2 regions of the Streptococcus sp. 27098_8_91 genome follow, and region 2 is predicted to be linked to the other one. Evidence: predicted binding sites of a transcription regulator. Region 2 holds the regulator's gene; the other holds the start of a gene.
What was found. Region 2 encodes Rex, which represses fermentation and respiration genes when NADH is low (regulators of the CRP and FNR family bind a similar motif). Its sites were predicted from a motif close to TTGTGAANTANTTCACAA; they were not measured.
Positions count from the first base shown of each region.

Region 1 (10,852 bases), on a different contig from region 2:
TATCTTCAATCCCTTCTCTATCATATCTTTATGGAAGAAAATCCAGCCTTTGTTGCTATTTTAGAGGAAAAGATCAAGGAACGATTAGACGGTGAGATGCTTCTTTCCGATGAGATCAATCAATTTCTCAAAAAACAGGTTCCGTTGGTTGAGCAAGATTTGGGGAAAAAAATAAACCATCACGAAGTCACATTTATGTTACAGGTTCTTCCCTATCTTCTACTAGGGTGTGATACCGTTACTCGAAATCAAGATAAACATCAAGAAATTGATCAAGAATTTTCATTGATTCGAAAGAGGATAGAATACCAGGTGTCTAAGAAACTAGGAGAACGCTTGTTTGAAACATTTGGAATCTCATTTTCAGAATTAGATAGATCTCTGTTAGCCATTCTTTTGTTATCCTATCGAAAAGATCGAGACATCCATGCAGAAAGTAAAGATTTTCAGCATTTGAGAATGGCTTTAGAAGAGTTTATTTGGTATTTTGAATCCCAAACCAGAATGGAGATTGAACAGAAAGAAGACTTGTTGAGGAATCTCGTGATTCATTGTAAGGCTCTACTATTTAGAAAAAATTATGGGATCTTCTCAAAAAATCCTTTAACTAGGCAGATTCGTTCCAAGTATAGTGAGCTTTTCGTAATTACAAAAAAATGTGCTGAAGTGCTAGAAGAAGCCTGGCAGATTCGATTGACGGATGATGAGATTGCCTATCTGACCATTCACGTTGGAGGATTTTTAAAGTATACTCCATCGATTCAAAACAATACCAAGAAGATTTATATTGTGTGTGATGAAGGTGTGGGCGTTTCTAAACTCTTACTTAAACAATGTCGCTTCTATCTTCCAAACGAACAGATTGGGGCAGTCTTTACCACTGAGCAGTTCAAAAGCGTGGAGGATATTACTCAGGTTGATTTACTGATCACAACAAACGATGAACTTGAGAGTCGCTTCCCTGTATTAAAGGTAAATCCTATACTTGAGGCAGAAGATATTTTACGCATAACAGACTTTATGAAGAATAAGGTCCTTAGAAAAGACGGTCGAACCTTCAAGGACAATCTATCAACCATTATCGGCACCTATATATCTGATAAACACGTTGCAGCAAAATTACAGGAAGAAATTCAACTCTTAATCAACCAAGAATTAGTCATACAAGCTTTTTTAGATGAATCATAAATATCACAGTCCAATGATGAACACAAACCTGTGTTTTTCTTGGTCTTTTTTAATATTTCGGTCGGTGTTATACTAAGTATGAAATGAAAACTTGAACAAAATATGGAGGATTTCAAATGCCAAACGTAAAAGAAATTACAAGAGAATCATGGATTTTAGCTACTTTCCCAGAGTGGGGAACATGGTTGAACGAAGAAATCGAAGAAGAAGTCGTGCCTGAAGGCAACTTTGCCATGTGGTGGCTAGGTAACTGTGGTACTTGGATTAAGACACCAGGTGGTGCTAACGTTGTCATGGACCTTTGGTCAAACCGTGGAAAATCAACCAAAAAAGTGAAAGATATGGTTCGTGGACACCAAATGGCAAATATGGCAGGTGTTCGTAAATTGCAACCAAACTTGCGTGTTCAACCAATGGTTATTGATCCATTTGCAATTAACGAACTAGATTACTACTTGGTTTCACACTTCCACAGTGACCATATCGACCCATACACAGCTGCAGCGATTCTCAACAATCCTAAGTTAGAGCATGTTAAGTTTATCGGTCCTTACCATTGTGGTCGAATCTGGGAAGGCTGGGGTGTTCCAAAAGAACGAATCATCGTTGTGAAGCCAGGTGATACTATCGAACTAAAAGACATGAAGATTCATGCAGTAGAATCATTTGACCGTACTTGCTTGGTAACTCTACCAGTAAATGGAGCTGACGAAACAGGTGGTGAACTTGCTGGGTTGGCTGTTACAGATGAAGAAATGGCTCAAAAGGCTGTTAACTATGTCTTTGAAACACCAGGTGGAACCATCTATCATGGTGCGGATTCTCACTTCTCAAACTACTTTGCGAAACATGGTAAAGACTTCAAAATTGATGTTGCTTTGAATAACTATGGTGAAAACCCAGTAGGTATCCAAGATAAAATGACTTCTATCGACCTTCTTCGCATGGCAGAAAATCTACGTGCCAAAGTCATTATCCCAGTTCACTATGATATCTGGTCTAACTTCATGGCTTCTACCAATGAAATCCTAGAACTTTGGAAAATGAGAAAAGATCGCTTGCAATACGATTTCCATCCATTTATCTGGGAAGTTGGTGGTAAATACACTTATCCTCAAGACCAACACTTAATAGAATATCATCACCCACGTGGTTTTGATGACTGCTTCGAACAAGACTCAAATATCCAATTCAAAGCCTTGCTTTAATATAAAAATTTTTTCTGGAGGTTATCCGTATGTTGCACGATACGGATAATTTTCATATAATAGTACAAATAGAATATGTGATAGACCTATCACCTCAAAGAGAAAGGAAATTCTATGTCAAATCTATCTGTTAATGCGATTCGTTTTCTAGGTATTGACGCTATCAATAAAGCCAACTCAGGTCACCCAGGGGTGGTTATGGGAGCTGCACCGATGGCATACAGCCTATTCACTAAAGAACTTCGTATCAATCCAGCTCAACCAAACTGGATTAACCGCGACCGTTTCATTCTTTCAGCTGGTCACGGATCAATGCTTCTTTATGCCCTTCTCCACCTTTCTGGTTTTGAAGATGTGAGTATGGATGAAGTGAAGAACTTCCGTCAATGGGGCTCTAAAACTCCAGGTCACCCAGAATTTGGTCATACAGCAGGGGTTGATGCAACAACAGGTCCTCTAGGACAAGGGATTGCGACTGCGACAGGTTTTGCACAAGCAGAACGTTTCCTTGCAGCTAAGTACAACCGTGAAGGTTATAACATCTTTGACCACTATACTTACGTTATCTGTGGAGATGGTGACTTGATGGAAGGTGTCTCAAGTGAAGCTGCTTCTTATGCAGGCTTGCAAAAACTAGACAAGTTGGTTGTTCTTTATGATTCAAATGATATCAACTTGGATGGTGAGACAAAAGATTCATTCACAGAAAGTGTTCGCGATCGTTACAATGCCTACGGTTGGCATACAGCCTTGGTAGAAGATGGAACAGATTTAGAAGCTATTCATGCTGCTATTGAAGAAGCTAAGGCTTCAGGCAAACCATCTTTGATCGAAGTGAAAACTGTTATTGGATATGGTTCTCCAAACAAACAAGGGACTAATGCCGTACACGGTGCTCCTCTTGGTGCAGACGAAACTGCAGCAACTCGCCAGGCACTTGGTTGGAACTATGAACCATTTGAAATCCCAGCAGAAGTTTATGATGATTTCAAAGAAAATGTTGCAGACCGTGGAGCATCAGCCTATGAATCATGGACAAAATTAGTCGCAGATTACAAAGAAGCTCATCCAGAACTTGCTGCAGAAGTGGAAGCAATTATCGAAGGACGCGATCCAGTTGAATTGACTCCAGAAGACTTCCCAGCTTTAGAAAATGGTTTCTCTCAAGCAACTCGTAACTCAAGTCAGGATGCTTTAAATGTAGTGGCTGCTAAATTGCCAACCTTCCTTGGCGGATCAGCTGACCTTGCACATTCAAATATGACTTACATCAAAACGGATGGACTTCAAGATGATGCAAATCGCTTAAATCGTAACATCCAGTTTGGTGTTCGTGAATTTGCAATGGGTACTGTCTTGAACGGAATGGCTCTTCACGGTGGACTTCGTGTTTATGGTGGAACATTCTTCGTATTCTCAGACTATCTTAAGGCAGCGGTTCGATTGTCAGCTCTACAAGGTCTTCCTGTAACTTATGTCTTCACCCACGATTCAATCGCAGTCGGAGAAGATGGTCCAACTCATGAACCAATTGAGCACTTGGCAGGTCTTCGTGCGATTCCAAACCTCAATGTTTTCCGTCCAGCAGATGCGCGTGAAACTCAAGCAGCTTGGTATCAAGCAGTGAAGAGCGAGAAAACACCAACTGTTCTTGTCTTGACTCGTCAAAACTTGACTGTTGAAGAAGGAACAGACTTTGACAAGGTTGCGAAAGGTGCTTATGTTGTCTATGAAAATGCAACTGATTTTGACACTATCTTGATTGCAACAGGTTCAGAGGTTAATCTGGCTGTTGCAGCTGCTAAAGAATTGGCAAGTCAAGGTGGAAAAGTTCGCGTAGTCAGCATGCCATCTACAGATGTTTTTGACGCACAGGATGAAGCCTACAAAGAAGAAATCTTACCAAATGCAGTTCGTCGCCGTGTAGCAGTCGAAATGGGAGCAACTCAAAACTGGTATAAATACGTTGGTCTTGATGGAGCAGTTCTTGGTATTGATACCTTTGGAGCGTCTGCACCAGCACCAAAAGTTTTAGCAGAATATGGATTTACAGTTGAAAACTTAGTAGAACTTGTAAACAACTTGAAATAAGAAAATCAGGGCATTTGCTCTGGTTTTTTATTGACCTAAAATCAAGGTGCAATCTTGTAAAAACAAGTGAAATTTGATATAGTAGTTTTATCTGAATTACAAAGGAGAAAAAATAATGGGTGGGAATTTAACATTCTTGATTATGCTTGTTTTGATGTTTGGCTTGATGTTTTTCATGCAACGTTCTCAAAAGAAACAAGCTGAAAAACGTATGGAGAGCCTCAACAAACTTCAAAAAGGCTACGAAGTAATCACTATCGGTGGTCTCTACGGTACAGTCGACGAAGTTGATACTGAAAACAAAACGATTGTACTTGATGTAGACGGAGTATACTTGACTTTCGAATTAGGTGCAATTAGAACAGTTTTGCCAGCCAAAGAAGCTGTCACACCTGAAGGTGCAGTTATCGAAGAAGGCAGTGCTATTGAAGAATAAAACGGGGTGGAATGCATTCCCGTTTTTCTATAAATGAGAGGAACAATGATGAAAAAAGTTGTCTTTGTCTGTCTTGGCAATATTTGTCGTAGTCCTATGGCGGAATTTGTAATGAAATTCCTGACCGATAAATATGAGATTCAAAGTCGAGCGACTTCTTCCTGGGAACACGGTAATCCAATCCACAAAGGGACACAAGGCATCTTTCGAAGTCATGGCGTTCCTTATGATACTTCGAAAACTTCCCAACAAATTTCTAAAAAAGATTTTGAGTATTTTGACTATATCATTGGGATGGATGAGTCTAATCTCGCTGATTTGCATCAGATGTGTCCACAGGATCAACAATATAAGATACAGCCTTTTGCATCTGAAAGCGTTCCAGATCCCTGGTATACAGGTGATTTTGAAGAAACTTATGACCGAGTTTTAACTGGTTGCCAGGCTTGGTTAAGTCGCTTAGAAAATGAGAGTGAACATGGAAAATTTAAAAAAACTCTATGAAAAATATAGTGTCTATTTAACACGTCCCCGTTTAGAAATTGCGACAGTGATCGTCATTGTTGTCTGTGCAGGTCTCGTATTTCTGACTAATCTTCCAAAACAGGGCGTTCTTAAGCTTGATAACGATGCTATTATTTATGACGGGAGCCTAGTTCGTGGTAAGATGAATGGTCAGGGCACTGTTACCTTCTCAAACGGTGATACCTATACTGGAGAATTTAGCAATGGTGCCTTCAATGGTAAAGGTACCTACCAAGCTAAAGCAGGTTGGGTATATGAGGGAGACTTTGTAAATGGCCAAGCTGAAGGAAAAGGAAAACTGACTACCGAACAAGAAGTAGTCTATGAAGGGGATTTCAAACAAGGTTTATTTCAACAAGCACAATAACCTCCTCCTAGAAGGAGGTATTCTTCCAGAGTCTAAGAAAGCGCTTACATGGAAATAAAAACGGCTTACAAGACTGTTTTACAACTAAGTTTGTGAAAAATAAAACTTTTACGGAATAATTCACAAACTTTAAGTGAAAAAGTGCATGTGCGGGTATGTTTGAAATTATTTTCACAAACAAATAAAAAAAGTTTGTGAAATATCTATGAAACTGTTTACAAACGTTTAAAAAAGAGTTATAATAAACTTGTGAAAAAATTAACAAAGGACTTACAATCCTTGAAAGCTATGGAGGAAAATATGGCTGATAAAAAAACTGTAACACCAGAAGAAAAGAAACTCGCTGCTGAAAAGCATGTCGATGGTTTGGTGCAAAAAGCTTTAGTTGCCCTTGAAGAAATGCGTAAACTTGACCAAGATCAAGTCGATTATATCGTAGCAAAAGCTTCAGTTGCAGCACTTGATGCTCACGGAGAATTGGCTTTACATGCCTTTGAAGAAACAGGACGTGGAGTATTTGAAGATAAAGCAACTAAAAACCTATTTGCTTGTGAGCACGTAGTAAACAACATGCGCCACACTAAAACAGTTGGTGTTATCGAAGAAGATGATGTAACAGGATTGACTCTTATCGCTGAACCAGTTGGTGTTGTTTGTGGTATCACTCCAACAACAAACCCTACTTCAACAGCAATCTTTAAAGCGTTGATTTCATTGAAGACTCGTAATCCTATTGTCTTTGCATTCCACCCATCAGCTCAAGAATCATCAGCTCATGCAGCTCAAATCGTGCGTGACGCAGCGATTAAAGCGGGTGCTCCTGAAAACTGTGTACAGTGGATTACTGAACCATCTATGGAAGCAACTAGTGCATTGATGAACCACGAAGGTATTGCAACAATCCTTGCAACAGGTGGTAATGCCATGGTTAAAGCGGCATACTCATGTGGTAAACCAGCTCTTGGGGTAGGTGCCGGAAACGTTCCAGCTTATGTTGAAAAATCAGCTAACATCCGCCAAGCTGCTCACGATATCGTAATGTCTAAATCATTTGACAATGGTATGGTCTGTGCATCTGAACAAGCGGTTATCATTGATAAAGAAATTTACGATGAATTTGTAGCAGAGTTCAAATCTTACCATACTTACTTTGTAAACAAAAAAGAAAAAGCACTTCTTGAAGAGTTCTGCTTCGGCGTGAAAGCAAATAGCAAAAACTGTGCTGGTGCAAAATTGAACGCTGACATCGTTGGTAAACCAGCAACTTGGATTGCAGAACAAGCAGGATTTACTGTTCCAGAAGGAACAAACATTCTTGCTGCAGAATGTAAAGAAGTTGGTGAAAACGAGCCATTGACTCGTGAAAAATTGTCACCAGTTATCGCAGTTTTGAAATCTGAAAGCCGTGAAGATGGTATTGCTAAAGCTCGTCAAATGGTTGAATTTAACGGTCTTGGACACTCAGCTGCCATCCATACTGCTGATGAAGAATTGACTAAAGAATTTGGTAAAGCTGTTAAAGCTATTCGTGTTATCTGTAACTCACCTTCTACTTTCGGTGGTATCGGGGACGTTTATAATGCCTTCTTGCCATCATTGACACTCGGATGTGGTTCTTACGGACGTAACTCAGTTGGGGATAACGTTAGCGCCATTAACCTCTTGAATATCAAAAAAGTCGGAAGACGGAGAAATAACATGCAATGGATGAAACTTCCTTCAAAAACATACTTTGAACGTGATTCAATTCAATACCTTCAAAAATGTCGTGACGTTGAGCGTGTCATGATCGTTACTGACCACGCTATGGTAGAGCTTGGCTTCCTTGATCGTATCATCGAACAACTTGACCTTCGTCGCAATAAGGTTGTTTACCAAATCTTTGCAGATGTAGAACCAGATCCAGATATCACTACAGTTGAACGTGGTACTGAGATTATGCGCTCTTTCAAACCAGATACAATCATCGCTCTTGGTGGTGGTTCACCAATGGATGCTGCTAAAGTAATGTGGCTCTTCTATGAGCAACCAGAAGTGGACTTCCGTGACCTTGTACAAAAATTCATGGATATCCGTAAACGTGCCTTCAAATTCCCATTGCTTGGTAAGAAGACTAAATTCATCGCGATCCCAACTACATCTGGTACAGGATCTGAAGTAACTCCATTTGCCGTTATCTCTGATAAAGCAAACAACCGTAAATACCCAATCGCTGACTACTCATTGACACCAACTGTGGCAATCGTAGACCCTGCCTTGGTATTGACAGTTCCTGGATTTGTTGCTGCTGACACTGGTATGGACGTATTGACTCACGCGACTGAAGCTTACGTATCACAAATGGCTAGCGACTACACTGACGGTCTTGCTCTTCAAGCGATCAAACTCGTATTCGAAAACCTTGAAAGCTCAGTTAAGAATGCAGACTTCCACTCACGTGAGAAAATGCATAACGCTTCAACAATCGCTGGTATGGCCTTTGCGAATGCCTTCCTAGGTATTTCTCACTCAATGGCCCATAAGATTGGTGCGCAATTCCACACAATCCATGGTCGTACAAATGCAATCTTGCTTCCATACGTTATCCGTTACAATGGTACTCGCCCAGCTAAGACAGCTACATGGCCTAAGTACAACTACTACCGTGCAGACGAGAAATATCAAGATATCGCTCGTATGCTTGGACTTCCAGCTTCTACACCAGAAGAAGGGGTTGAATCTTTCGCAAAAGCTGTTTACGAACTCGGTGAGCGCGTAGGTATCGAAATGAACTTCAAAGCACAAGGTGTTGACGAAAAAGAATGGAAAGAACATTCACGTGAATTGGCCTTCCTTGCTTATGAAGACCAATGTTCACCTGCAAACCCACGTCTTCCAATGGTTGACCATATGCAAGAAATCATCGAAGATGCTTACTATGGTTACAAAGAAAGACCAGGACGCCGTAAATAATTGATTATCAGCCAAAACCGAGGGTAAACCTCGGTTTTTTTATGATTAGAGAATATATTTTTTATTAAGAAATGCATAGAATTGGAGTAGGCTGCAAGGCTAAGTAAAGAAATGAAAATATTATCAAAGCTTATCAGAAAAACAAGGCCAGCGCTTGCAATTAAACTCAAATAGTTATATAATAGGTATGTTGAAAGGTGATTTGTAGTGATTCAAGTTACTCTTTTCACAATAAAATTTTCATGATTTTCATAAGGAGGAAATCACTAATGGTAGTTAAAGTTGGTATTAACGGTTTCGGACGTATCGGTCGTCTTGCTTTCCGCCGTATCCAAAACGTAGAAGGTGTTGAAGTTACTCGCATCAACGACCTTACAGATCCAGTTATGCTTGCACACTTGTTGAAATATGACACAACTCAAGGTCGTTTCGACGGAACTGTGGAAGTTAAAGAAGGTGGATTTGAAGTTAACGGTAAATTCATCCGTGTTTCTGCTGAACGTGATCCAGAACAAATCGACTGGGCTAACGACGGTGTAGAAATCGTTCTTGAAGCTACTGGTTTCTTTGCTAAGAAAGCAGCTGCTGAAAAACACTTGCACCCAGGTGGAGCTAAGAAAGTTGTTATCACTGCTCCTGGTGGAAACGACGTTAAAACAGTTGTATTCAACACTAACCACGATGTCCTTGATGGTACTGAAACAGTTATCTCAGGTGCTTCATGTACTACAAACTGCTTGGCTCCAATGGCTAAAGCTCTTCAAGACAACTTTGGTGTTGTAGAAGGATTGATGACTACTATCCACGCTTACACTGGTGACCAAATGATCCTTGATGGACCACACCGTGGTGGTGACCTTCGTCGTGCTCGCGCTGGTGCAGCAAACATCGTTCCTAACTCAACTGGTGCTGCTAAAGCTATCGGTCTTGTAATCCCAGAGTTGAACGGTAAACTTGACGGATCTGCACAACGCGTTCCAACTCCAACTGGATCAGTTACTGAATTGGTAGCTGTTCTTGAAAAGAACGTTACTGTTGATGAAGTGAACGCAGCTATGAAAGCAGCTTCAAACGAATCATACGGTTACACAGAAGATCCAATCGTATCTTCAGATATCGTAGGTATGTCTTACGGATCATTGTTTGACGCAACTCAAACTAAAGTTCTTGACGTTGATGGTAAACAATTGGTTAAAGTTGTTTCATGGTACGACAACGAAATGTCATACACTGCACAACTTGTACGTACTCTTGAATACTTCGCTAAAATCGCTAAATAATTCTTGAGTTGATAAAAGCAAGGCCAACTGGTCTTGCTTTTTTTTGGTATCTATAAGAAAAAATGGATGATAGTGTCATCCATTTTGGTTTAATTCTCTTTCAAATGTATCTGATAGCGCAGTAAAGCTTAATTTGTTTAAGGTCAGAGGATGGACAAAAGAAAGTTTAAATGCATGAAGCATTAGTCTTTTAGTTTTTGAATGTGGATTGTAGAGAGGGTCTCCAAGGATTGGATGACCGTGGTGAGATAAATGAACTCGAATCTGATGAGTACGTCCTGTTTTTAATCGACAACGAAGAAGACTGGTCTTGTTTTGAAATTGTTTCAATCGAGTTACATGAGTTTCAGCATATTGCCCATTTTTTGTATCGACTATTCTTTTTCTGCGATCATGACGATCACGTCCGATTTTGTCCTTGAAAACAAGCTCTTTGCTGCTGATATTTCCGTTAACAAGTGCCCAATATTCTCTAGAAATCTCTTTTTTCTCCAATAAGCGATTGAGAATAGGCAGGATAAAAGGATTTTTAGCGAAGAGAACTAAACCGCTGGTTTCCATGTCTAGACGATGAACGACATAACAGGTCTGGCCAACGTAGGCACTGACATGGTTAAGAAGAGCAATCTCATCTGGTTGATTCCCGTGAGTTTTCATTCCTTCAGGTTTGTTGACGATGATTAAATGTTGGTCCTGATAAACTTCTTGGACAAGATTAGGATTCCCCCAAACAATTTCTTTTGTAGGATAATCCTCCTCATCGAAAATCAGTTGACATTCATCTCCGGATTTGACAGTTTGATGC
Region 1 is NZ_JAPVZN010000005.1:3,473-14,324, reverse strand. Features, by position in the region: gene O3611_RS05560 (transcription antiterminator) at 1-1,188, shown strand, start outside; gene ulaG (L-ascorbate 6-phosphate lactonase) at 1,305-2,396, shown strand; gene tkt (transketolase) at 2,511-4,487, shown strand; gene yajC (preprotein translocase subunit YajC) at 4,603-4,923, shown strand; gene O3611_RS05540 (low molecular weight protein-tyrosine-phosphatase) at 4,972-5,427, shown strand; gene O3611_RS05535 (MORN repeat-containing protein) at 5,402-5,815, shown strand; gene adhE (bifunctional acetaldehyde-CoA/alcohol dehydrogenase) at 6,116-8,767, shown strand; gene gap (type I glyceraldehyde-3-phosphate dehydrogenase) at 9,037-10,047, shown strand; gene O3611_RS05520 (RluA family pseudouridine synthase) at 10,123-10,852, opposite strand, start outside.
Region 1: a site for Rex is predicted at 6,063-6,080, ahead of adhE (bifunctional acetaldehyde-CoA/alcohol dehydrogenase). Genes of this name have one in related genera too.

Region 2 (10,852 bases):
TGACCATAAAAATCCCACAAAAAGTCGGAAATATGGAGTATAATCAAGGTCTCAGCCTTGAGGAAGCAAACCATTGTCTTAAAGAATGTAAACTTCCACAAGGAATGATTCTTGACGAATTGACTAGCCGTGGACTTTCAACCAATGGCTGGGTAGTTTTAGGTTGCCTAACTACTGTTCGCTACGAAAAGCAAACTCCGATCGGACTCATGGCACTTGATCAAAGCCAATACTTTGATATTGTTGACTATGAGCTTGAATTAGAAGTGGAAGATGGCAACCAAGGTAGTCTTGATTTCCAAGAATTTTTACAAGCCAATGAAATCCATTACAAAAAAGCTCCTTCAAAATTGGTTCGTTTTATAGAAAATATGAAAAAATACTGAAATAATCTTCTTTTTTTGATAAAATAAAAGGGATGAAAAATAATAGAATCTGTTGTAGAGAGCATTTATCACTAAAAGTGTTTCACTACAGCGATTCACTTAGTTTAAAGAGGACGGTTTATCGATGTCAGATACAAAAAACATGAAACTTTTCGCACTATCTTCCAACCAGGAAATTGCTCAAAGAATCGCAGATGCTGCAGGTGTTCCACTTGGAAAAGTATCTTCACGCCAATTTTCAGATGGTGAAATCCAAGTTAACATCGAAGAAAGTGTTCGTGGATATGATGTTTATATCATCCAATCAACTAGTTATCCAGTAAATAACCACTTGATGGAACTCTTGATTATGGTTGATGCTTGTGTTCGCGCTAGTGCAAATACCATTAACGTTGTACTTCCATACTTCGGCTACGCTCGCCAAGACCGTATCGCTTCTTCACGCGAACCACTTACTGCAAAACTGGTTGCAAATATGCTGGTCAAAGCTGGAGTTAGTCGTGTATTGACTCTTGACCTCCATGCCGTTCAGGTTCAAGGATTCTTTGACATTCCTGTAGATAACCTCTATACTATCCCACTTTTTGCAAAACATTACTGCGATAAAGGTTTAACTGGTTCAGATGTGGTTGTTGTTAGTCCTAAAAACTCTGGTGTAAAACGTGCGCGTAGTCTTGCAGAATATCTTGATGCTCCGATTGCTATCATTGATTATGCACAAGATGATTCTGAACGTAGCCAAGGTTACATTATCGGGGAGGTTGAAGGTAAGAAAGCAATCTTAATCGATGACATTCTGAACACTGGCCGTACCTTCTCTGAAGCTGCTAAAATTTTGGAACGCGATGGTGCTACTGAAATCTACGCGGTTTCAAGTCATGGACTATTCGTTAACGGTGCTGCAGAGTTATTAGATGCAACAAATATTAAGGAAATCTTGGTTACAGATTCTGTTTTGACAGAAAGTAGAAAACCTAAAAACGTGCAATACATCACTGCTAGCGAATTGATTGGTGATGCTATGGTTCGTATTCACGAAAGAAAACCAGTTAGTCCACTATTTAAATAGAAATTAGGTGAGTTTTTGATTTATTTGGATAATGCTGCAACGACTCCGATGTCTTCAGTAGCTATCTCAGCAATGACTCAAGTCATGCAAGAAACTTATGGCAACCCTTCTAGTATTCATGGACATGGGCGCCAAGCAGGTAAACTATTACGAGAAGCTCGTCAAGAACTAGCAAGTTTACTAGGAACAAAGCCACAACATATATTCTTTACCACTGGTGGTACTGAAAGCAATAATACTGCTATCATCGGCTACTGCCTTCGCCATCAAAATCGTGGAAAGCACATTATCACTACTGCGATTGAGCACCATGCTGTTCTAGAACCCATCAAATACTTGGTTGAAAATTTCGGTTTTGAAGTGACTATTTTACAGCCTGAAAATCAAGAAATTACTGCAGACCAGGTCAAAAATGCACTGCGTGAAGATACCATTCTTGTTTCTACTATGTTTGCAAACAATGAAACTGGTACACTTTTACCTATTGCTGAAATTGGGGAAGTTCTAAAAAATCATCCAGCCGTCTATCATGTCGATGCGGTTCAGGCAGTTGGTAAATTAGAGATTCTTCCCGAAAAATTGGGAATTGATTTTCTTAGCGCTTCTGCACACAAATTTTATGGTCCAAAAGGAGTTGGTTTTCTCTATGCTGCATCTACAGATTTTGACTCCTACCTTCATGGTGGCGATCAAGAGCAGAAAAAAAGAGCAGGAACAGAAAATCTTCCTGCCATTGTGGGAATGGTAGCAGCTTTAAAGGATGATCTTGAAAACCAAGAACAAAACTTTAAAAAGGTTCAAAAACTAAAAGAAACATTCTTAAAGGAAATTGCTGGAACAGACTATTACCTCAACCAAGGAAAAGACCAGCTACCTTATGTCCTTAATATTGGATTCCCAGGTCAACGTAATGATCTACTACTCCTTCGTCTAGATCTTGAAGGTATTTCTATTTCAACTGGCTCTGCTTGTACCGCAGGTGTCGTTCAGGTTAGTCATGTTCTTCAGGCTTTCTACGGTGAAGACTCTCCTCGCTTACACGAATCCGTTCGCATCAGCATTTCACCTCAAAATACAGAGCAAGAAATAATCACTCTCGCACAAACTCTAAAAGAAATCATTGGAGGTTAACTCAATGGCATTCGAAAAAACCATTAGTCTTAAAAATTGCCGTTATAATTACACACTTAGCCCAACCGTCAAAAAGTTCACTCTAAAAGATAACACTTTTTTTGAAACTAAGGTTGGTAACTATGAACTAACGCGTCTTCTTGAAAAAGTTCCAAATAGTGGGGAAGGTTTCCAACTTAAGATTATCATCAACAAAGACTTAACAGGTGCAAAAATCAACATCACTGATAAATTTGGTCTACGTTTAGTCGATATCTTTAAGTCAGAAGAAACTCATATCCACCAAGAGAAATTTTACTTCTTGATGGATAGTCTTGTTGAACGTGATGTCTTTACTAAAAGCGAAAGATAGAAGGCAATCATGTTTCGATTAATTTACAAAGATACCTATCAAGTCGATCGCGTTTTAGAATACGAAGATTATGAAGCACTCATGCTATCACTTTCAGGCTGTGTGACTCTTCCAGATACTACTGTTATTACTTCTCTGACCTATAATGGAAAAGAAATCTATCAGGGGCTTCTGGGAAATCTCTATCGTTTTCTATCTCACTATGATTTTACAAAGATAAGCTAAGATTTTTCTTAGTTTTTTCTTATTTTTGTTGATTTTTTCACAATCTTTCTATAAAATAGTATTTAGAAAGGTTGTGATTTTGTGAAAGAAAAACAGTCTGCTATTCCAAAAGCAACAGCAAAGAGACTTTCTCTTTATTATCGTATCTTTAAAAGGTTTCATGCAGAAAAAATTGAAAGAGCCAACTCAAAACAAATTGCCGAGGCCATTGGTATTGACTCTGCTACTGTTAGACGAGATTTTTCCTACTTTGGTGAACTTGGTCGCCGTGGATTTGGCTACGATGTCAAAAAACTAATGACGTTTTTTGCTGATCTTCTAAATGATAATTCTATTACAAATGTTATGTTGGTGGGTATTGGTAATATGGGGCATGCACTCCTTCACTACCGTTTCCACGAACGAAACAAAATGAAAATCATTATGGCTTTTGATTTGGATGATCATCCTGAAGTTGGGACGAAAACCCCTGATGGAATCCCAATTTATGGAATTTCCCAAATCAAGGATAAAATAAAGAATGCAGATGTTAAAACTGCAATCTTAACTGTACCGAGTGTCAAGTCACAAGAAGTAGCTAATCTCCTTGTAGAAGCAGGTATTAAAGGAATTTTAAGCTTTTCACCCGTTCATCTCCAACTACCAAAAGATGTGGTGGCTCAATATGTGGATTTAACTAGTGAATTGCAAACTCTCCTCTATTTCATGAGAAAAGAGGATTAGAAAGCGAAAGCATTTATGAAAAAACCAGTTATTGGGATTACAGGAAACGAAAAAGCTCATCCTGATGATGAGCTGATGATGAGCTATGCTGCAAAGGGCTTTGTTGAAGGAGTCAAGGAAGCTGGGGGAATTCCCATTATCCTACCAATTGGTGATCAAGAAATGGCCAGTTACTACATTGGCTTGATTGATAAACTCATTTTAACTGGTGGACAAAATGTCGATCCAAAGTTCTATGGTGAATCTAAAACGATCGATAGCGATGACTACCACCTTCAGAGAGATATTTTTGAGCTAGCTCTTATAAAAGAAGCCATTAAACAGAAGAAACCGATTTTTTCTGTTTGTCGAGGCACCCAGCTCTTTAATGTGGCTATGGGAGGAACTCTTTATCAAGATATTGAAGACCATTGGCAGGATACTTCAGCCGAGTATACAACTCAACGTTTAGTCACCGAGCCTGATACTATTCTTCGAGATATCTATGGAGAAATCTCCCATATCAACTCTTTCCACCATCAGAGTATTAAGGACCTAGCTCCAAATCTCAAGGTTGTAGCTCATGATCCTAAAGATGGAATTATCGAGGCTGTTACAACAACGGATGGTTTCCCTTACCTCGGTGTTCAATGGCATCCAGAATTTCTCTTTGAAAATCGTCCCAAAGATAAAACACTTTTCGACTATGTCATCAATGAATTGTAAAACCTGTATCATATACAGGTTTTTTATACCAGATCCGTCTTCTCACGGTAACTAAAATAATCGGAATGTGAGACGATAAGATGATCCAATAAGACCAAACCCATTAATTCGCATGCTTCTTTGACAAGCTTCGTAACATGGTCATCATTTCTACTCGGCATGACAGCACCAGATGGATGATTATGAACCAGTATCACAGATGTTGCCATATGCTTTAAAGCATAGTGGAGAATTTCCCGTGGTTCAGCAATACTTCTAGTAGCTGAACCGATAAAAATGGTTTGCTGATGAATGATTTGATTTTGTGTATTCAGATAGAGCGCCACCAGGTGCTCTTGTTTTTTATCTCCCAGCTCAGCTTGCATCTTTTTAGCCAACTTTTGACTACTGAGAATACTCTCTGCCTCAATGGTTTCTTGTTTATGAATACGATGGCCCAGTTCAATCATGGCTTGCAATTCAATAGCTTTCACTCTACCGATACCTGATAATCCCTGTAGTTCTTGTAGGGTCATTTTTTTCAAATCAGTTAAGCAACTTAATTGATTCAATACTTTTTGAGCGATTTCAAAAACGGTAGATTGACGTGTCCCCGTTCTGAGTAAAATAGCTAGTAATTCCTGATTGCTCAGAGCTCCCACTCCTTCTGTCACCAGCCGTTCTCTTGGCAAGAGTGAATCTTCTTGAAATGAAATACTATACATAAAAATCCTCCTCACTTTATTATTCGTGAGAAGGATTTATAATTCGATAAAAACTAGTTATTTTTAGATTTTTTCAAGAGCAAAACGCAAATCTTCAATCAAATCATCAACATTTTCAAGACCAATTGATAGACGGATTTGATTTTTAGTTACCCCTGCTGCTTCTAGATCTGAGTCAGACAACTGGGCATGAGTGGTAGTTGCTGGATGAACTACCAATGATTTAGCATCTGCTACATTGGCTAAGTTTGAAAAGATTTCCAAGTTGTCAATCACCTTACGTGCTTCTGCTTCTCCACCTTTAACGTGGAAAGTAAAGATTGAACCAACACCTTTTGGTAAATATTTCTCCGCCAAGGCATGGTAAGGGCTTTCAGCTAATTTTGGATAGTTAACTTTTTCAACTTTTGGATGGTTAACAAGGAAATCAACGATTTTTTCAGCATTTTGAACGTGGCGTTCAACACGTAGAGAAAGTGTTTCAAGACCTTGCAAGAGCAAGAATGAGTTAAATGGTGACAGAGCTGCACCAGTGTCACGTAGCAATTGAACACGAAGGGCAACGATGAAGGCTGCTGCACCTACATCTCTAGTGTAGCTTAAATTATGGTAGCTTGGATCTTCATTGACAAATTGAGGGAACTTCCCTGAAGCTGCCCAATCAAACTTGCCGCCATCAACAATGACACCACCAATAGTTGTACCGTGTCCACCGATAAACTTAGTTGCTGAGTGAACCGCAATGTCAACACCATGAGAAAAAACATTAATGAGGTATGGTGTTGCAAAGGTATTGTCAGCAACCAAAGGAATCTGATGTTTATGAGCAATTTCAGCTATTTTTTCAATATCAGGAATGTTGATAACTGGATTACCCAAAGTCTCGATCAAAACAAGTTTGGTATTATCTTTAATAGCTGCTTCTACTTCTTCTAGATTATCGATATCAACAAAAGTTGTGGTGATTCCGTAACGAGGAAGGGTTTCTTTCAAAAGGTTAAAGGTTCCACCGTAGATAGTTGAAGCTGCAACAACATGGTCACCTGCGTGAGCTAGTCCAAGAATAGTATAAGTAAGAGCTGCCATTCCAGAAGCAGTTGCAAGTGCCCCTACTCCACCTTCAAGAGCTGCAATACGCTCTTCAAAGGCTGAAGTTGTTGGGTTAGTGATACGAGTATAGATATTACCAGCTTTTTGAAGGGCAAAAAGGTCTGCACCTTCTTGTGTATCTTCAAATACAAAGGAAGTTGTTTGGTAAATGGGTACAGCACGAGACTTGGTAGTAGCATCTACCACTTGTCCTGCATGCAATTGCAGAGTTTCAAATTTAAATTCACGAGTCATAGTCAGACCTCCAAAGATTTCATTAGGTTCATTGTATCACCTATTTCACTAGGTTACAAATACAACTTTGTTATATATTAGCATAAGCAATAGCTATGGCTATGCCTGATAGAGAAAAATAGCAACCTTTTATTAGAATTGTAGAACTTTTTTCAGATAGTTAAAAATGTTTGTTTTCACTTCTCCTATACTTTATACTAGATATAAAGGAGAATACTATGTCAGAAAATAAACATGAAATAGATACAAACTTTGCTGGTCGTTTAAATATTTTACGTGCTGGTGTTCTTGGAGCTAATGACGGGATTATTTCCATCGCTGGAGTCGTTATCGGTGTTGCCAGTGCAACCAGTAATATCTGGATAATCTTTCTCTCAGGTTTAGCCGCAATCCTTGCTGGTGCCTTTTCTATGGCTGGAGGTGAATATGTCTCTGTATCAACTCAAAAAGACACTGAAGAAGCCGCTGTAGCGCGTGAACAATTACTTTTGGATAAGGATACCGAAGCTGCAAAAAAATCCCTCTATGCAGCTTATCTTCAAAATGGTGAGTGTGAAACATCTGCTCAACTACTAACCAACAAAGCATTTCTTAAAAATCCTCTCAAGGCTTTGGTTGAGGAAAAATACGGAATCGAGTACGAAGAATTTACTAATCCTTGGCATGCTGCTGCATCTAGCTTTATTGCCTTCGTACTTGGTAGCCTACCACCAATGCTTTCGATTATTATTTTCCCAAGCGAATACAGAATTCCTGCTACTGTCTTTATCGTTGCGATTTCTCTATTGATTACAGGTTACACCAGTGCAAGACTCGGGAAAGCCCCAACCAAAACAGCTATGATTCGTAACCTTTGTATCGGTCTTTTAACCATGGGAATGACTTATCTATTGGGTCAATTGTTTAGTATTTAAAAAAGAGAGTGGGACAGAAATCAGTAATTCGTTAGAATTCGATTTCGTCGTCCCACCTCCGCACAGTTGAGTAGGGCTGTAAAAGCTGATGAAATCAGCGTAGTAAAGCCCACTCAACCACTGCGTCTTGCTCGGCAATCCAAAGACAATTGAGAGGCTAGGACTTTCGTCCCAGCCTCTTTTACTATCAAAATATAGACAGTTAATTTGATTTACCAAAACCAACCTTCGTCATCATTGATAGGTTTGGCTTCTTTGATCTTGCGTGGGCCTGTTCCATACATTTCAGCTTCGATATCTTCCTTTGTTGGTAGGATAGAAGCTAAGATAATGTAGATAATAATTCCGAGTCCAAAGTTTGCGATTGTAAAGATTGCAAAAAGGAAACGAACTAGGGTTACATCAAGATTCCACTTATCAGATAGACCTGCAAGAACACCTGATATCATGCGATTTCTTCTCATTTTATAAAATTTTGTATTCATAATTTATTCCTCTTTCGGATTTCTTAATCTTAGTATAGCACTAAGCTAGATTTGCTACATCAGTCCTTAGGCCGATTTAACAAGAGGAGCTTTCCACGACAGAGACCACAACGATAACGCTTGGTATCGATTTTTCGCTTTCTTTGATAGATTTGGTGACAAGTCTGACAAGTATAGACTAAGCTTGGCTTTTGATTGGCACTTGATAAGGGAGGAACAAAGCGGAGACCATCGACCTCTTTTAGAAGTTGCTTAAAGGCTAAATCCTTATGCTGATAGCCCTTGCCTTCAAAGTAAAGATGGTAATGACAGAGCTCATGACGAACAATTTTACGAAAAACCTCTAAACCAAGTTCTTGATATACTTTGGGATTGAAATCCAAATGACCATCCTTAGGGAAAAATCGCCCACCTGTCGACCGTAGACGAGTATTCCATTGAGCTTGGTGTTTGAAAGGTTTTCCAAAATCTTCTATAGAAACCTGTTTAACGTAATCAGTTAGATTCATTTGGTGCAAGAAGCGACAGATTCACTTTTTCGCGGTCAGCGTCGATTTTTTTCACCCAAACGGTTACCAAATCGCCGACTGATACTACTTGACTTGGATGTTTGATAAATTTCTTACTCATGTGAGAAATATGAATGAGACCATCCTCATGGATACCGATATCAACAAAGGCACCGAAGTCAACGACGTTGCGCACAACTCCTTCAAGTTTTTGCCCAACTTGTAAGTCTTTGATATCCAAGACATCCTGACGAAGGACTGGAGCATCAAAGGAATCACGGAAATCACGTCCTGGTTTGAGAAGGTCAGCGATAATGTCTTTAAGTGTTTCTTGACCGAGTTCTAGCTCTTGAGCCATTTCCTTGATTGAAACGGATTTTAGCTTGGCTTGCGCTTCTTCATTTAGGTCTTTAATATCTAAGCGTTTGAAGAGTTCCTTGACCGCTGCATAGTTTTCTGGGTGAACACCAGTATTGTCAAGGATGTTGCTGCTTTCAGGAATACGAAGGAAACCAGCAGCCTGCTCAAAGGCCTTAGCACCTAGTCGAGGAACTTTCTTGATTTGGGCTCGTGAAGTGATTTTTCCTTCTTCCTCACGGTACTTAACGATATTTTCAGAGATGGTTTTGTTTAGTCCTGCAACATGTGAAAGTAGGGCTGGACTAGCTGTATTGATATTGACACCAACTTGGTTAACAACTGTATCCACCACGAAATCAAGACTTTCAGATAGTTTTTTCTGACTAACATCGTGCTGATACTGGCCAACACCGATGGATTTAGGGTCAATTTTAACCAATTCAGCAAGGGGATCTTGCAAGCGACGAGCGATTGAGATTGCCGAACGTTTTTCAACGGTTAGTTCTGGAAACTCCTGACGGGCAAGTTCACTAGCTGAGTAGACAGACGCACCACTCTCATTGACAATGACATAGCTAACTTCTGGAAACTCTTTCAGAAGTTCTGCCACAAAGGCTTCACTCTCACGACTAGCAGTTCCATTTCCGATAGCGATAATTTCAACACCGTATTGGCCAATCAAATCTGCCAAATCACGCTTAGCTTCTTCAATCTGACGAGCTGAAGCTGGTTTGACTGGATAAATGACTTGTGTCGTCAACATTTTCCCAGTCGCATCAACGACCGCAAGCTTGGCACCTGTACGAAAAGCAGGGTCAAAACCAAGAACCACGCGCCCTTTAAGAGGTGCTACCAGAAGAAGATTACGGAGGTTTTCTGAGAAGAGTTGAATAGCTCCTTCTTCTGCCTTCTCTGTTAACTCTGTACGGATACGACGCTCGATAGTTGGCAGTACCTTCTTCTTAACAGATTGCTGAATAACTTCTTCAATATAGGCATTTTTAACCTTAAAACGAGCAGCAAAGAAGGCTTGAATACGTTCAACCGCATGCTCAAAACCAATCTTCAAGATGCCTAACTTCTCACCACGATTAAGGGCAAGAGTACGATATCCCTGCATGTTAGGAACCGTCTCTGAGAAATCGTAATAAATCTGAAAGACTTGCTTTTCATCTAGAGTTTCGTCTTTAAGTTGAGATGTAATTTTAGAATGTCTAAGAACTTCTTGATAAGTCATCGAACGCAAGTTGACATCCTCAGAGAGAGCTTCAACCAAAATATCAACTGCACCTGCTAAAGCATCTTGTGGAGTCTCGAATCCTTCACAGACAAATGCTTCTGCTTCTTTTTCTAGGTCAGAAACATTTTGTAAGATTAAGCGAGCAAGAGGGAAAAGCCCCGCCTCACGCGCAATCGTTGCCTTGGTGCGACGTTTTTCCTTATAGGGAAGATAGAGCTCTTCAACGTCTGCGAGTTTTTCAGCAGCTAAGATGGCTTCTTCTAACTCTTTGGTCAACTTACCTTGCTCTTTGATTTTTGACAAAACAGCTTCCTTACGGTCATTGAGGTTGGTAAGACTTTTATCAAGGTCGATAATAGCTTTGATAGCCACCTCATCCAAACTACCAGTCATGTCTTTCCGATAACGAGCGATAAAGGGAATGGTTGCTCCTTCTGCTGTCAAAGACAAGACCGTATCAATTTGCTTTAAGGTTACACCCAAATCTTGGGAAATTTTTTCATATTTTTTATCCATGAATCTATTATACCATAAGGAAGAAAGCTTGTTTTCCTTAATTTGTTGCTTTATTTCAACTTTATAAAGAGAAAAGCAATGTTTGTTTTAAAATCCAACTATTTCCCAGAAATAATAGTATAATAGAGGAAACAATAAGAATTGAGGTATGCCCAATGGCTGTTAAATTTACAAAAACTGATGACTTAG
Region 2 is NZ_JAPVZN010000002.1:194,511-205,362, forward strand. Features, by position in the region: gene O3611_RS02800 (CYTH domain-containing protein) at 1-386, shown strand, start outside; gene O3611_RS02805 (ribose-phosphate diphosphokinase) at 511-1,455, shown strand; gene O3611_RS02810 (cysteine desulfurase family protein) at 1,471-2,586, shown strand; gene O3611_RS02815 (DUF1831 domain-containing protein) at 2,591-2,938, shown strand; gene O3611_RS02820 (DUF4649 family protein) at 2,948-3,163, shown strand; gene O3611_RS02825 (redox-sensing transcriptional repressor Rex) at 3,245-3,886, shown strand; gene O3611_RS02830 (gamma-glutamyl-gamma-aminobutyrate hydrolase family protein) at 3,902-4,591, shown strand; gene radC (DNA repair protein RadC) at 4,615-5,295, opposite strand; gene O3611_RS02840 (O-acetylhomoserine aminocarboxypropyltransferase/cysteine synthase family protein) at 5,359-6,639, opposite strand; gene O3611_RS02845 (VIT family protein) at 6,858-7,553, shown strand; gene O3611_RS02850 (PspC domain-containing protein) at 7,766-8,038, opposite strand; gene O3611_RS02855 (SprT family protein) at 8,098-8,547, opposite strand; gene O3611_RS02860 (Tex family protein) at 8,534-10,663, opposite strand; gene O3611_RS02865 (SPJ_0845 family protein) at 10,819-10,852, shown strand, end outside.